2 regions of the Pseudarthrobacter sp. MDT1-22 genome follow, and region 1 is predicted to be linked to the other one. Evidence: predicted binding sites of a transcription regulator. Region 1 holds the regulator's gene; the other holds the start of a gene.
The links. Region 1 encodes HrcA, which represses chaperone genes, less so after heat shock. Its sites were predicted from a motif close to TTNGCACTCGNNNNNNNCGAGTGCNAA; they were not measured.

Region 1 (8,591 bases):
ACTGCTGGAGAAGCAGAAGGAAGGCAAAAAGCGCATGAAGATGGTGGGCCGCGTTGAGGTCCCCCAGGAAGCCTTCATCGCTGCGCTGACCACCGACGAGTCCAAGGACAAGGCCAAGAAGTAGTGATGACAGTGGCCGGCAACACCGGAGGCCCCTGCAATGCCTAGCATTCTTCCGCTCGGTGACCCCGCGCCGTCGGACGGTCTGCTGCCCGCCCAGGCAGTGGCCGGTGCGGCGGACCAGGCCTTCGGGCTGTACGTGCACATCCCGTTCTGCGCTGTTCGTTGCGGATACTGCGACTTCAACACCTACACGGCCACCGAGCTGGGCGGCGGGGCGTCACAGGACGCCTACGCCACCACGGCCGTGTCCGAAGTCGACTTTGCCGCCACGGTCCTGCGGAACTCGGGTCTCCCGGACCGGCCGCTGAGCACAGTCTTCTTCGGCGGCGGCACCCCCACGCTGCTCCCGGCGGAAGACCTAGCGCGGATCCTGACGGCCGCCGTCGGGCACTGGGGCCTGGAACCCGGCGCCGAAGTGACTACCGAAGCAAACCCGGACTCGGTCACCCCTGCATCCCTTCAGGTCCTGGCCGATGCCGGTTTCACCCGGGTTTCCTTTGGCATGCAGTCTGCCGTTCCCCATGTACTGAAGGTCCTGGACCGCACGCACACGCCCAGCCGCGTGCCGCAGGTGGTGCAGTGGGCGCGCGATGCCGGACTGGCCGTGAGCCTGGACCTGATCTACGGGACGCCGGGGGAGTCCCTGGAGGACTGGCGGTTCTCCCTGGAGACGGCCCTGTCCTACGAGCCAGACCACATCAGTGCCTACGCGCTGATCGTTGAGGACGGCACCAAGCTGGCGGCCCAGATCCGCCGTGGTGAAGTCCCGGGAATCGACGACGACGACCACGCCGACAAATACGAACTCGCCGACCAGCTGATCGGCGCTGCTGGCCTTAGCTGGTATGAGGTCAGCAACTGGTCCCGGACGCCGGAGCAGGCATGCCGGCACAACCTCGCGTACTGGCGCGGGGACGACTGGTGGGGCATCGGGCCAGGTGCACATTCACACGTCGGCGGGGTGCGGTGGTGGAACGTCAAGCACCCCACGGCCTACGCCGGACGGCTCGCTCAGGGCCTGTCGCCGGCCGCCGGGCGGGAAACGCTGGACGCCGAAACCCGCGACGTTGAGCGCGTGATGCTTGAGGCCCGGCTCGTGTCGGGGCTGGCAACGTCAACGCTGGGCGACCACGGCCGTCACGCCGTGGCCGGGCTCATTGCCGACGGCCTGGTGGAGCCACCGGCTGCCTTCCACGGCACGCTGGTATTGACCCTGAAGGGCCGCCTGCTGGCCGACGCCGTGGTCCGAAGGATCCTGCCAGGCTGACCTGCCGGACAAGCTGGTGGGCCCACGCCCGCAGGGTTCCCTGGAGGAGGTTTAGGGTGACGGTGGGGACTACTTGATCCAGCGCAGGTTGTACTGGTAACGGTGGGGCTGGCCCTTGTTGACATGGATACCTGCGGCCACGGAGAAGCAGGTCAGGGCAATCCAGATCAGGGTGGCGATGACGGCGAAGATGTTTCCCACCACCGGAATGAACACCAGGAGATTGGCCACCAGCGCCGCGATGGTGGGCGGCAGGCTGAAGTTCAGCGCTTCCTTGGATTCCTGGGCGGTAAACGGCCCGCGCTCACGGAAAATCAGGTAGATCAGCAGTGACGGAACACAGCCGAGGATCCCGCCGAAGTGTGCCAGTGTGGCCCACTGGCGGTCTTCGCTGGCCGTCAGGGGCAGCGCGTTAGCCGGAACGCCCTGGTACTCGGAACGGCCCTGGCCGCCGTGGTCGTCCCGGTGCTCGCGTGCGTTTTGTGCCACGGTTTTCTTCCTTCGAAAGTGCAATGGTGCTGGGTTGGAGAATGCCGGAGTGAAGCAACGGCAGCCTCCGCAGTACCAAGAATACTGGTTCAGCCACCAAATGCTGCCGCCAGGAGCCGGATCCGGTGTCAGGGCACCGTCAGGAAGTCGATGACTTCCTCCACTCTCCCGAGGAGTGATGCTTCCAGGTCCGCGTAGCTGCGGACAGCGCCCAGCAGCTTTTGCCAGCCAAGCCCGATGTCTTCCTTGGTGGAGTGCGGCCAGCCGAACGCTGCCAGGATTCCGGTCTTCCAGTCCTGCCCGCGCGGCACCACCGGCCATTGCTCGATGCCCAGTACAGCGGGCCGGATGGCCTGCCACACGTCAACGTAAGGGTGCCCGACGATCAGGACATTCCCCACCGCGCCGGGGGAGGCCATCACGGCAGCCGCGATGCGCCACTCCTTCGAGTCCGGCACCAGGTGGTCCACCAGGACCCCCAGCCGCCGCCCTGGACCGGGACCGAATGCGGCCACCGCCCCTGCCAGGTCATCAATGCCATGCAAAGGCTCGACGACGATGCCCTCTACGCGGAGATCGTCACCCCAGACTTTTTCCACGAGTTCGGCGTCGTGCTTTCCCTCCACCCAGATTCTGCTGGCTTTGGCCACCTGGGCGCGCTGGCCGGCCACGCGGAACGAGCCGGACGCCGTCCGGCCGGCGGCCACGGGGGCGGCCTGCCTGGGCGCCGGGGGAACGAGCCGGATGGGCTGCCCCTCCAGGAGGAACCCGAAGCCCAGCCGGAAGGACCGGGACTTGCCGCGCCGGTCTTCGAGGGCCACGACATGCATGCCCCCGGACTTCTCCACCCGGGTCACCGCTCCCACCCAGCCTGACTGGGCGTCTTCGAGAACCATGCCACGTTCCACGGGGACCTCGGGGAGTTCGCTTCTCACAGGCGCGGTGATCTCCTGCGGACCCCAGTTCTGGTACTGCATGGATTGATTCCGCCTTGCCGCTAGATCCTGGCCCGGAATTTCGCCCGGAGCGGTACCAATGCTAACAACGGGGTGACTCATATTAGACTGTTAGCACTTAGGCATGTCGAGTGCTAACCCTGCAGTGACCACGGATGGAGGTGGAATATGAGCGAGCCGCGCAAACTCGAAGTACTGCGCGCCATCGTGGAGGACTATGTGCACTCCCGCGAGCCAGTAGGTTCAAAAGCGCTCGTGGAACGCCACCACCTCGGCGTGTCCAGTGCCACCATCCGCAACGACATGGCGGCCTTGGAAGACGACGGCCTGATCACGGCCCCGCACACCAGCGCCGGACGGATCCCCACAGACAAAGGCTATCGGCTGTTTGTGGACCAGATTTCAGCGGTAAAGCCGCTTTCCCATGCGGAACGGCGTGCAATCCAGTCGCTGCTGGAGGGCGCCGACGATCTGGACGACGTCCTTGACAGGACCGTCAGGATGCTGTCGCAGCTGACCAACCAGGTCGCCGTAGTGCAGTATCCGCATCTGAGCCGCGCCACCATCCGCCACATCGAATTCGTCCTGCTCGCGCCCCGGCAGGTCCTGGTGGTCCTCATCGCCACCACCGGCAAGGTCGAGCAGCGCGTGATCGACATCGGCCAGGACCTCGGCGACGACGCCATCGCCGCGCTGCGGTCACACTTCCTCGGATCACTCGCGGGCATCTCGCTGAGCCGGCTGACCCCCTCGCTGCCGGGAGTCGTTTTGTCCGTCAGCCCGGGCCAACGCGCGGCGGCCCAGGCCTTGGCCCACGGGCTGGAAACGCTCGCCCACAGCAGCCGGGAGGAACGCATGGTCATGGCCGGAACGGCGAACCTCGCCCGCTCCAATGTGGATTTTCCGCTCAGTATCGGGCCGGTCCTGGAAGCGCTCGAGGAGCAGGTTGTCCTGCTGCGCCTCCTGAGCGACATGGCGCAGGATCCGAGGGGCGTGGCAGTCAGCATCGGGCGTGAAAACCCGTACGACGGGCTCGCGGAAGCCTCCGTGGTGGCCACGGGCTACGGACCAGACAGCACTGCCAAGATCGGTGTGCTCGGCCCTACGCGGATGGACTATCCCACCACCATGGCCGCCGTCAGGGCAGTAGCCCGTTACCTTTCAAGAATTCTGGGTCCGTAACAGCACCGCGGTCCAGGCACGAAGAGCAGTGCCGGCAGCCCGGCTGCCGGCAGTACAACAAGGAAGAGATACGAACTTTGAGCAGCCACTACGACGTCCTCGGAGTCTCGCCGGAAGCCACCGGGGAAGAGATCAAGAAGGCCTACCGCAAGCTGGCCCGCACTCTTCACCCGGACGTAAACCCCGGGGACGATGCATCGGACCGCTTCAAGGCCGTGACCCATGCCTACGAGGTACTTTCGGACCCGCAGAAGCGCCGGATCTATGACACCACCGGCAATGAGAACGGCACCGACAACGGGTTCGGCGGCGGCGGATACTCCGGCCAGGGCTTCGCGTTCCAGGACATCTTCGACACGTTCTTCGGGGCCGGCGGCACCTCCGGCCCCGCGTCCCGGGTCCGCCGCGGCCAGGACGCGCTGATCAGTGTACGGATCGAACTCCGCGATGCCGTGTTCGGCGTCAACCGGAAACTCGAAGTGGACACAGCCGTCACCTGCCCCACCTGCAACGGGTCATGCTGCCGCGAAGGCAGCCACCCTGTGCGCTGCGATATCTGCGGCGGCAGCGGCCAGGTCCAGCGGGCGGTTCGCTCCATCCTGGGCCAGGTCATGACGGCGGCCCCGTGTGGCAGCTGCGAAGGCTTCGGGACGGTCATCAAGGACCCCTGCAACGAATGCAGCGGCCAAGGCCGCATCCGCAGCCGGCGGTCGCTCACCATCAAGGTGCCGGCCGGTGTTGCCACAGGCACCCGGATCCAGCTCTCCGGGCAGGGCGAAGCAGGCCCGGCCGGCGGACCGTCCGGGGACCTGTACGTGGAACTCCGGGTCAACAACGACGCCACCTACGCGCGCGACGGTGACGACCTGCACGCAACGCTGCACATCCCGATGACTGCCGCCGCCCTGGGCACCGAGCTGTCACTGGAAACCTTTGACGGGCTGCAGGAAATCGACGTCAAGGCAGGGACGCAGTCCGGAGAGATCATCACGCTCCGTGGACTCGGCGTGACGCACCTGCGCGGTTACGGCCGCGGGGACCTGATGGTCCATCTGCAGGTGGAGACGCCGGCCAAGCTCGATGCCGCGCAGGAGGATCTCCTGCGGCAGCTGGCGAAGCTGCGGGGCGAGCAGTTCACGGAAGGCAAGCTGGCTGCCAGCGGCGGCGTCTTTGCCAAGCTGCGGGACCGGTTCGGTAACCTGTAACGGTGAGCAATCCCGTTTTCTTCAGCGGTGCCGGGTCGCTGGACGAGCTGGTGCCCGGTGCCCGTTTTGTCCTTCAAGGGCCGGAGGCACGCCACGCCGTGACCGTAAAACGGCTATCTCCCGGAGAAGCAGTGGACATTGCCGACGGCGCCGGAAAGCGGCTGACAGGAACTGTTGTCTCGGCGTCGCCCGCGGAGCTCACCGTGGAATGCTCCGCCCTCGTGGTGGAGGACCGGCCCGATATCCGGCTGGTGCTGGTGCAGGCCCTGGCCAAGGGGGACCGCGATGAAATGGCCGTGGAAACGGCAACCGAACTCGGGATCGATGCCGTAGTTCCCTGGCAGTCCGAGCGATCAATTGTCCGCTGGAAGGGTGAGCGCGCGGCCAAGGCCCACGCAAAATGGCAGTCCGTGGTCACTGCCGCCGCCAAGCAGGCACGCCGCGCCTGGATCCCCGAGGTGCGCGCCGCCGTCGAAACGCCAGGCCTTGGGGCGGCCGTGGCGGCAGCGGATCTGGCCGTAATCCTGCACGAAGACGCGGTCCGGCCGCTCCGGTCTGTCCTGGAAGCATGGCAGGGCAACCAGGCTGGCGCCGGACCCCTGGAAATTCTGCTCATCGTTGGCCCGGAAGGCGGAATCAGTCCTCGCGAAGTCACCCGGCTTTGCGACGCCGGCGCCGTGACGGCGCTCCTGGGACACCACGTCCTGAGGTCATCCACGGCCGGACCGGCAGCGGTTGTTCTGGCGAGCGATGTACTGGGACGCTGGACAGCCCCGGTATCCTGAGGCCGCCTGCTGCGCATGCTGCTACCGGACGTTGAAGTTCCGCGTATCCACATTCAGCTCCTGGCTGGTGCCGGCCGCATCCACCTGCGAAACGCGGAGCTCGTAACTCCCGGCGGACAGGCTAAGGGCAAGCGTAAACACTCCGGACTGGGCCGCTTCCGCAGCTGCAGTGGTCTCCCCGGTGAGGTAGGGCGTCTTGTTCCCGTTCGCTTCGGCCCGCAGGATCTGCCAGCGGAGCTTACCGCCCGGAACGGTGCTGCGGCCGGTGATCTTGACGCTTCCGCCGGCCAGGTCCATCCCTTCCTGCGGATCGATGATCCACACGGGCGCCACCATTCCGGCAGCTCGGGACATGGGGGCGCCAAGCTGGACGTGGTCGAAGGCAACGTAGTCGGTGTGGCTATCCACCAGGATCCTGACCTGGATCTGCTGGCCGGAATCGATCAGGCCGGAACTCGCAGCCGCTGCCGTAGCGGTAAAGACCAGCTGCTGAATGGCGCGGCCGGCCATGTCGGCGTCGAGATTGCTGTTAAAGGCATCCTCCGAGACGTCGACGGTAATGACGTTCTTGCCGGAGATGGACGAGGCGAGTTTCTCGGGATCCTGCCAAGGCGTGAAGAAATCCGGGTCCAGCGGCTTCTCGGACATCATGGCCCGCAGGGCGCGGGTCACTGGATTCTCCTGCTCCGGCACGTCCCGGAACTCCCGGTATAGGAACACGTTGCTGTTGCTTCGGCCAATCCAGTAGACCGGTGCCTTATTCGAGGACTGTGTAGTTTCCAGGGGCGCACTGGTGGAAGGTGCTCCGGGGGAGCCGGTGGCGGCAGCACTGGAGTTTGCCGTCAGGTTGGGCTCAGGGCTGGGTTCCGCGATACAACCGGTGAGAAGGAGGAATGCTGGCAGCAGGCCCAGGAAACGTTGCGGACGAAAACGCGGCGCGACGCGTTTGGAAGTGAGGGGGGTAGCTGTTTCCGGCATTCTCGTGGCCCTGTCCTTCCTGGCGGTGAAATGGTGAGGCCTGGGCCTCGGGAGCCGGTCCCCCCGACGGCCTTGATTTCCAGCATCGCATAGCCAGCCCCGCCAAAAGGACCGAATACGGGCGGGCGGCGCAACTGCAACGGGAACGATATGAGCCCGATATGAAGTTGATACCTAATGACGCCGACCGTCCCGCAGTAGGCCGGTGACGGGAGCCCTTGCCGGAGACCACCGGGCGCTGCTGGGAGGCGCCGCCTGGCGTAAGATGGAAGGACTCCGCTGGCTCCGGCGTGCTCGGCAACAGCCCCGTCCACGCAGCAGTCGGCGGCATTTAAGTTTCGAACTGGAGGAGACCACGGGCCTGCGGGCCAGCACCATGACTGAATCAGCGAACGGAAAGCGCCGGCTCAATACTGAACGCGCCGCCGGAGAATTCCCCCATTCACTTCCCGGTGTTCGGACGGAGGTGGTTCTCTTCGACAACTCCGATCAGATGGTCCAATCGCTCGGCAGCCATGATGAGGCCTTGCGTTACATAGAAGAGCAGTTCCCGTCCGTTAACTTCCACGTCCGTGGAAACGAACTGTCCATGAGCGGCCCTGCCGACGAAGTTCCCCGCATCATGCGGCTGCTGCATGAAGTTCGCGGTCTCGTGGCCCGTGGCACAGTCATCAGCCCCGCGGTGTTGCAGCAGCTCGTCTCGTTGCTCCGCAGCCAGTCATTGCAGAACCCTGTGGACGTCCTCACCCATGACATCCTCTCCAGCCGGGGGAAGACCATCCGGCCCAAGACCCTGAACCAGAAGAACTACGTGGACGCGATTGACGCGAACACGGTGATCTTCGGGATTGGCCCTGCAGGTACGGGCAAGACGTACCTCGCGATGGCCAAGGCTGTCCAGGCGCTGCAGCAGAAGGAAGTCAGCCGTATTATCCTGACCAGGCCTGCCGTCGAGGCCGGCGAACGGCTGGGATTCCTGCCGGGCACCCTGAGCGACAAGATCGATCCCTACCTGCGCCCGCTGTACGACGCGTTGCACGACATGATGGACCCCGAGGCCATCCCGCGCCTGATGGCCGCCGGGACCATCGAAGTGGCGCCGCTGGCTTACATGCGGGGGCGCACGCTCAACGACGCCTTCATCATCCTGGACGAAGCGCAGAACACCACACCGGCACAGATGAAGATGTTTCTTACGCGTTTGGGCTTCGGGTCCAAAATGGTGGTCACCGGAGACGTCACCCAGGTGGACCTTCCCTTCGACACACGCTCAGGTCTGCGGATCGTGGAGGAGATCCTGCAGGGAATCGAGGACGTGAACTTCACCATCCTGGACTCCACTGACGTGGTCCGCCACCGTCTTGTGGGTGACATCGTGCGTGCCTACAGTCTCTGGGACGATCTCCAGCGGAACAAGGTGAAACACTCGGTGAGCCGGGAAAAGCGGGGGGAAAACGCGTGAGCATTGAGGTCAACAACGAGTCCGGCATCCAGGTTGATGAAGCGGAGCTTGTGTCACTGTCCCGGTACGTTTTCGAACAGCTGTATATCCACCCGCAGGCTGAACTCTCCATCCTCCTGGTGGATGAACCAGCCATGGAAAAGC
Region 2 (6,429 bases), on a different contig from region 1:
ACAAGCAGCCGGTCCAGCGCAGCGTCGAGGTCGGCGACGGTCAGGCTCGGTTCGGCGGCCGGCTCCCCCATGGCTGCTGTCATACCGCGCCAGCCGATCCCAACACGGCCCTGCCGCGGCTTGGCGATGAGCAAGCCGACGGCGGCCGCGATGTCCACGGGCTCGAGCCGGCGCAGCAGGTCGGCCAGTGCGTCGATCTTCGCGAGTCGGGAGCGGGTCGACGCGACGGCATCCGTGGTTTTCACGAGCTCGTCTAGCAGCATGGCATCAGTCTGCCACGCCCGCCGACGCCGGGCGCGTAGGCGGGAAAAGCGGGCCGCGAGTGGTTTGTGGCACAAAAAACCGGCCCAGCCGAAGCTGGACCGGTTCTTGTGCGGAGACGGTGAGTGGGCCCACGCCGTCAGGGTTCCCTGACCGAGCGAAGCGAGGTGAGGGAGACTGTGGGGATTAGTGGCTGTGGCCTGCGTGCTCGTCTTCGTTAGCGGGCTTCTCCACTACGAGGGTCTCGGTGGTGAGAACCAGCGCAGCGATGGATGCCGCGTTGCGCAGGGCTGCACGGGTGACCTTGACCGGGTCGATGACACCGGCGGCGATCAAGTCCTCGTACTCGCCCGTCTTGGCGTTGAAGCCGTTGTTGGTTTCGAGCTCGGCAACCTTGGCGGTGACAACGTAGCCGTCGAAACCGGCGTTCTGGGCGATCCAGCGAAGCGGCTGGACCAGCGCGCGGCGGACGATGCCCACAGCAGCGGCGGCGTCGCCTTCGAGTGCCTTGACTGCAGGGTCCTCGTCGAGGGCCTTCAGTGCGTGGATCAGCGCGGAACCGCCACCGGCCACGATGCCCTCTTCGAGGGCGGCGCGGGTGGAGGACACTGCATCTTCGATGCGGTGCTTCTTTTCCTTCAGCTCAACTTCGGTGGCTGCGCCGACCTTGATGACACCGATGCCGCCGGCCAGCTTGGCCAGGCGCTCCTGGAGCTTTTCGCGGTCCCAGTCGGAGTCGGTGCGGGTCAGCTCGGCGCGCAGCTGGGAAACCCGGGCTGCGACGTCTTCTGCGGAACCGGCGCCGTCAACGATGGTGGTGTTGTCCTTGGTGACCGTGATGCGGCGGGCAGTACCCAGCACCTCAAGGCCAACCGAATCCAGGCTGAGGCCCAGTTCCGCGGAGATGACCTGCGCACCGGTGAGGGTGGCGATGTCCTGCAGCATGGCCTTGCGGCGGTCGCCGAAGCCCGGAGCCTTGACGGCAACAACGTTCAGCGTGCCGCGGATGCGGTTGACGATCAGCGTGGACAGGGCCTCGCCCTCAACGTCTTCCGCAATGATGAAGAGCGGCTTGGAGCTCTGCAGCGCCTTCTCCAGCAGCGGCAGGAAGTCCTGCACGGAGGAGATCTTGCCCTGGTTGATCAGGATAAGGGCGTCTTCGAGGACGGCTTCCTGGCGTTCGGAGTCGGTCACGAAGTACGGGGACAGGTAGCCCTTGTCGAACTGCATGCCCTCGGTGAGGACCAGCTCGGTCTGCGTGGTGGAGGACTCCTCGATGGTGATCACACCATCCTTGCCGACCTTGCCGAATGCCTCGGCGAGGAGCTCGCCGATTTCGTCGCTCTGGGCCGAGATTGCTGCCACGCTGGCAACCTGCGTGCCTTCAACCGGGCGTGCGTTCTCGAGCAGGCGGGCTGCAATGGCTTCTACGGAAACCTCGATGCCACGCTTAATCTGGCCCGGAGCGGCGCCCGCCGCAACGTTGCGCAGGCCTTCCTTGACCAGGGCCTGGGCGAGCACGGTGGCCGTGGTGGTGCCGTCGCCGGCAACATCGTTGGTCTTCGTGGCTACTTCCTTGGCCAGCTGCGCGCCAAGGTTTTCATACGGGTCATCAAGCTCAATTTCGCGGGCGATGGTGACGCCGTCATTGGTGATGGTGGGTGCCCCCCACTTTTTGTCGAGGACAACGTTGCGGCCGCGGGGGCCGAGCGTCACCTTGACAGTGTTGGCGAGCTTATCGATGCCGGCTTCAAGCGACCGGCGTGCAGCGTCGTTAAACGCAAGCTGCTTTGCCATGGTTTTGTCCTTTCAAAGACAGAACCCCGCACTGTTGTTCGGTCAGGGACGGAACAGCAGTACGGGGATCCAAAGAGTTACTTTACGACGATCGCCAGAACGTCGCGGGCGGAGAGCACGAGGTACTCGGTGCCACCGGTCTTGACTTCAGTTCCGCCGTACTTGGAGTAGATAACAACGTCGCCAACGGCAACATCGATCGGAACGCGGTTGCCGTTGTCGTCAAAGCGGCCGGGGCCTACTGCAACAACTTCGCCTTCCTGCGGCTTCTCCTGTGCGGAGTCCGGGATAACCAGGCCGGAAGCCGTGGTCTGCTCGGCTTCGAGCGGGCGGACAACAATACGATCCTCAAGAGGCTTAATAGAGACCGACACTCGGACCTCTCCTTCTACGTCAGCAAATTCATGGACAGTTGAGCTGCTTCGCCGTGGCTGGCAAACCGTCGTCGCGGTGCCGGCAGCAGCCTGGCTGGCAGCTCTTCATGTGTTAGCACCCTCCTAGGGAGAGTGCTAATGATGACTCTATGTATTGGTTAGCACTCGGTCAAGGCGAGTGCCAGAATTATGTCGCTGGCGAACAGCTGTTACCGGCCGGTGAGGTCTTCGAGATCGACGTCCTCGTCGCCGTCGTCCCCTTCCTCAACGGCGCCCCGCCGCAGGTACATCACCACGGCGCCGCCCACGGCAGCCAGCAGCGAGACCACCAGCAGGATGATGCCGCCTATGCGCGCCCCGGCGTAGAGGCCGCGGATCTCCTGTGCCTCGTCCGTGGCATCCTGGATGTTCTTGCCGCCCACGGAGTAGACGGTGGCGTTGAACGTGTCCAGGAGGAGGATGATTACCAGCAGCGCGACGCAGACCACGGCCACTGCGGATCCTGCAATCAGCGCGGGGCGGGCAAACTTCACCAGGTCCGGCTCTCTTTCTTGGGGTAGTCCGGACGGCTGGGTGCCTGCGCTGTCTTCCATGCCTTTAACCCTAGCGGGAACTGGCCGCCGGGCTACCTCCACTAGGCTTGAACCCATGGCTCAAGCACCGCAGGACCAGATCGCCCCACTGCTCACGAGCGAAGGCTGGGAGCTCCTGGCGTCCCTGGGCCCGTACCGCGAGGACAAGTCCTTGGAGCTCAACGCGGCCCTCCGCAAGGCCGGGCACTCCCCTGCACTGGTCTCCGCCGTCCTCACCCAGTCCCGGCTGCGCACCAAGGCGGAGCTGAAGTTCGGCGAGTTCGCCCGGAGCATGCTCTTCACGCAGGCCGGGCTGGAACAGGCCACGCGTCTCACGGTGGCCGCCAGGCATGCCGAGCGGTTTGCGCAGGCCGGTGTCCGCCACGTGGCCGATCTCGGCTGCGGCCTTGCCGCAGACTCCCTGGCCCTGGCTTCGATGGACATCACGGTCACGGCCGTGGAAATGGACGAAACCACGGCCGCCTGCGCCACGGTCAACCTGATCCCCTTCCCCAACGCCACCGTGGTGCACTCCGACGCCACCACCGTCCCGTTGGACGGGGTCGACGGCGTCTGGCTGGATCCCGCACGCCGTGTCACTTCCACCTCGGGTACCAAACGGATATGGGATCCTGAGGCGTTTTCACCGCCGCTGTCCTTTGTGGAATCGCTCGCCGCCACCGGGCGCGCCGTTGGCGTCAAAATGGGCCCCGGCATGCCGCACGAGTCAGTTCCCGCCGGCTGCGAAGCGCAGTGGGTATCGGTGGGCGGCGACGTCACCGAAGTGGCCCTGTGGTTCAACTCCGTGCGCCGGCCCGGAATCCGCCGTGCGGCGCTGCTGCTCGGCCCGCAGGGTGCCGCCGAGCTGACCAGCGCCGAAGACTTCGACGGCGGTCCCGCCGCGCCGGTGGGTCCGGCAGCGGGCTACCTGTATGAGCCCGATGGCGCGGTGATCCGCGCCGGCCTGGTGGCCGACGTCGCGCTTCAACTGGGCGGGCACCTGCTGGACGAGCACATCGCCTACATCTGCGCTCCGGAGCTGGTGGACACGCCGTTCGCCCGCGCCTACAAGGTCCTGGAAGTGATGCCGTACAACGTCAAGGCGCTCAAGGCCTGGGTGAAGGAGAACGGCATCACGGTGCTGGACATCAAAAAGCGCGGCACCTCGGTAACCCCGGAGGAACTGCGCAAGCAGCTGTTCGCCGGAAGCAAGGTGGCCGGGAAAAAGGCCGGACAAAAAACAGCCACCCTGGTCCTGACCCGCATTGGGGAGGACCGGGTGGCCATCTCGGTGGAACCTGTCCAAACGTTGTCCTAGTGGGCGCGTCCTACTGGGCGCGCATGAAATCCTCTGCCGCCCGGACCTGCTCATCGGTGGGCCGGACACCGGTGTAGAGCACAAACTGCTCGAGCGCCTGGATGGTGGCCACTTCGGCGCCGGTGATGACCTGTTTCCCGGCGCCGCGGGCCGCCTTGATCAGCGGCGTCTCCGCGGGCAGCGCCACGACGTCGAACACCACTTTGGCTGCGGCGATCGCATCTTCCGGGTAGGACAGCGAGTCCAGTTCCGGGCCCCCTGCCATACCGATGGGGGTGACGTTGATGATCAGGTCTGCCGTGCCGCCGTCGAGCGTTGCCCGCCACTGGAACCCGTACTGCTCTGCGAGCGCCCTGCCGGTGTCTTTGTTCCGGGCGATGACGGTGACGTCCGTGAAGCCGGCGTCCCGCAGGGCAGCGACGGTGGCCTTGGCCATGCCGCCGGCGCCCTGGACCAGCACCGAGTAGTCCGTGGGCACGGCGTTGCTTGCGAGGAGCTGCTCGATGGCGGTGTAGTCGGTGTTGTAGGCCTTCAGATGCCCATCAGTGTTCACGATTGTGTTGACCGAATCGATGGCTTTAGCGGAAGGATCCAGCTCATCCACGAGGGCCATCACGTCCTCCTTGTACGGCATGGACACCGCGCAGCCGCGGATTCCCAGGCCCCTGACGCCGGCGATCGCCTGGGCCAGGTCGGTGGGGGCGAAGGCCTTGTAGATCCAGTTCAGGTCCAGCTGGTCGTAGAGGTGGTTGTGGAACCGCGTCCCGTTGTTGCTGGGCCGGGCCGACAGCGAAATACACAGGGTCATGTCTTTATTCAGAATGGGCACCTGTCCATTAAACCCGTCTCGCCCAACTAGGTAGCGCTATCTGTCGTTTTGAGGTCTCAAAACGACAGATAGCGCTACCTAGTTGGGGTGGGTACTTTTCGTTACGGGCAGCCTGTCCCGGCCGGATAGCTTCCGACGGCGGCGGGCAGCTTTCCCGGGGCAGTCGCCTTGCCTGCCAACACGGCAACAAGGGCGTCAAAGGCGCCAGGCGTGCGGCCGTACAGCGCAATCTTCACCGGGGCAGTGGAATCCTGCAGCGGCCACGGCGCATCCAGTGCCACAGCGATATCGCCCCCAACCGGCCGACCGGCGTAACCGATGAGGCTGACCAGGGGGCCCGCCCCGGTGCCGAGCCCGGCCTTCGCTGCGGCAGCCTCAAACCGCGCCCGGTCCTGCGCTGATCCTCCGGCAATCCGGATGCTTCCCTCGACGATTGGCACGCCGCAGTGTCCGGACAGCACCGTGACGGCGGCCGCGGAGACCCGCGCCGAGGTGTCGGCGCCGCTGCCGGGGGCTGCGCTGGCGGGGGCCGACCGCGCAGGCGGCGACGTGACGCGGCCGCGCCAGGTCATCATGGTGGCCACGCGGACAGCTGCTTCGTCCAGGCGGGCCGCCGGCAGTGTTCCGGCCGCGACAGCGCTAACGACGGCTGCGTGGGCCTGCCCCACGTCCGTGGGCATCAGGAGCAGGTCCGCGCCCGCGGCGAGCGCCGCCGTTGCTGCGGAGCCTCCCGGGTATTGCTGCTGGACTGCGCCCATGTTGAGGGCATCGGTCACCGCCACACCCTTGAAGCCCATGCCGCGCAGCGCAGCATAGGTGGGGCCGGACAACGACGCCGGGACGCCGGGTTCCAGGGCCGGTACGGCGATGTGCCCGGTCATGACCATGGGCATACCGGCGGCGATGGCCGCCCGGAACGGCTTCCAGTCCCGGGCTTCGAGTTCTGCGATGCTCGCGGGCTGCACCGGGAGGTCCTGGTGCGAGTCAACGGTGACGGAGCCGTGGCCGGGGAAATGCTTGACGGCGGGCAGGACGCCGGCCTCCTGCATGCCCTGGGAAAACGCCACCGCCAGTGCTCCCGCCGCGTCCGGGTTGCCGGACATTGACCGGGCACCGATGGTGGGATCTGCTGGGCCGATGGTCACGTCCGCATCGGGGGCGAAGTCCACCGTGAAGCCCAGCGACGCGATCTCCGCGGCCAGAGCGCGGCCGGCGTCCTTGGCGAGTGGCGCATTGCCGGCAGCCCCGTAGCTCAGGGCCGTTGGCCATTCGGTCAGG

Region 2: the regulator HrcA is predicted to act here: its motif matches at 2,591-2,617, upstream of groES (co-chaperone GroES).

Annotation. Positions count from the first base shown of each region.
Region 1 covers NZ_JBTNDK010000002.1:55,173-63,763, forward strand. Annotated here, with positions in the region: gene lepA (translation elongation factor 4) at 1-124, shown strand, start outside; gene hemW (radical SAM family heme chaperone HemW) at 161-1,390, shown strand; gene ACX80M_RS02145 (DUF4870 domain-containing protein) at 1,460-1,879, opposite strand; gene ACX80M_RS02150 (DUF3097 domain-containing protein) at 2,008-2,856, opposite strand; gene hrcA (heat-inducible transcriptional repressor HrcA) at 3,004-4,017, shown strand; gene dnaJ (molecular chaperone DnaJ) at 4,095-5,222, shown strand; gene ACX80M_RS02165 (16S rRNA (uracil(1498)-N(3))-methyltransferase) at 5,225-6,007, shown strand; gene ACX80M_RS02170 (GerMN domain-containing protein) at 6,029-6,985, opposite strand; gene ACX80M_RS02175 (PhoH family protein) at 7,362-8,447, shown strand; gene ybeY (rRNA maturation RNase YbeY) at 8,444-8,591, shown strand, end outside.
Region 2 covers NZ_JBTNDK010000001.1:346,518-352,946, reverse strand. Annotated here, with positions in the region: gene ACX80M_RS01760 (ATP-dependent DNA ligase) at 1-263, opposite strand, end outside; gene groL (chaperonin GroEL) at 448-2,058, opposite strand; gene groES (co-chaperone GroES) at 2,136-2,432, opposite strand; gene ACX80M_RS01745 (hypothetical protein) at 2,642-3,025, opposite strand; gene ACX80M_RS01740 (class I SAM-dependent methyltransferase) at 3,081-4,322, shown strand; gene ACX80M_RS01735 (shikimate 5-dehydrogenase) at 4,333-5,151, opposite strand; gene ACX80M_RS01730 (glycoside hydrolase family 3 N-terminal domain-containing protein) at 5,253-6,429, opposite strand, start outside.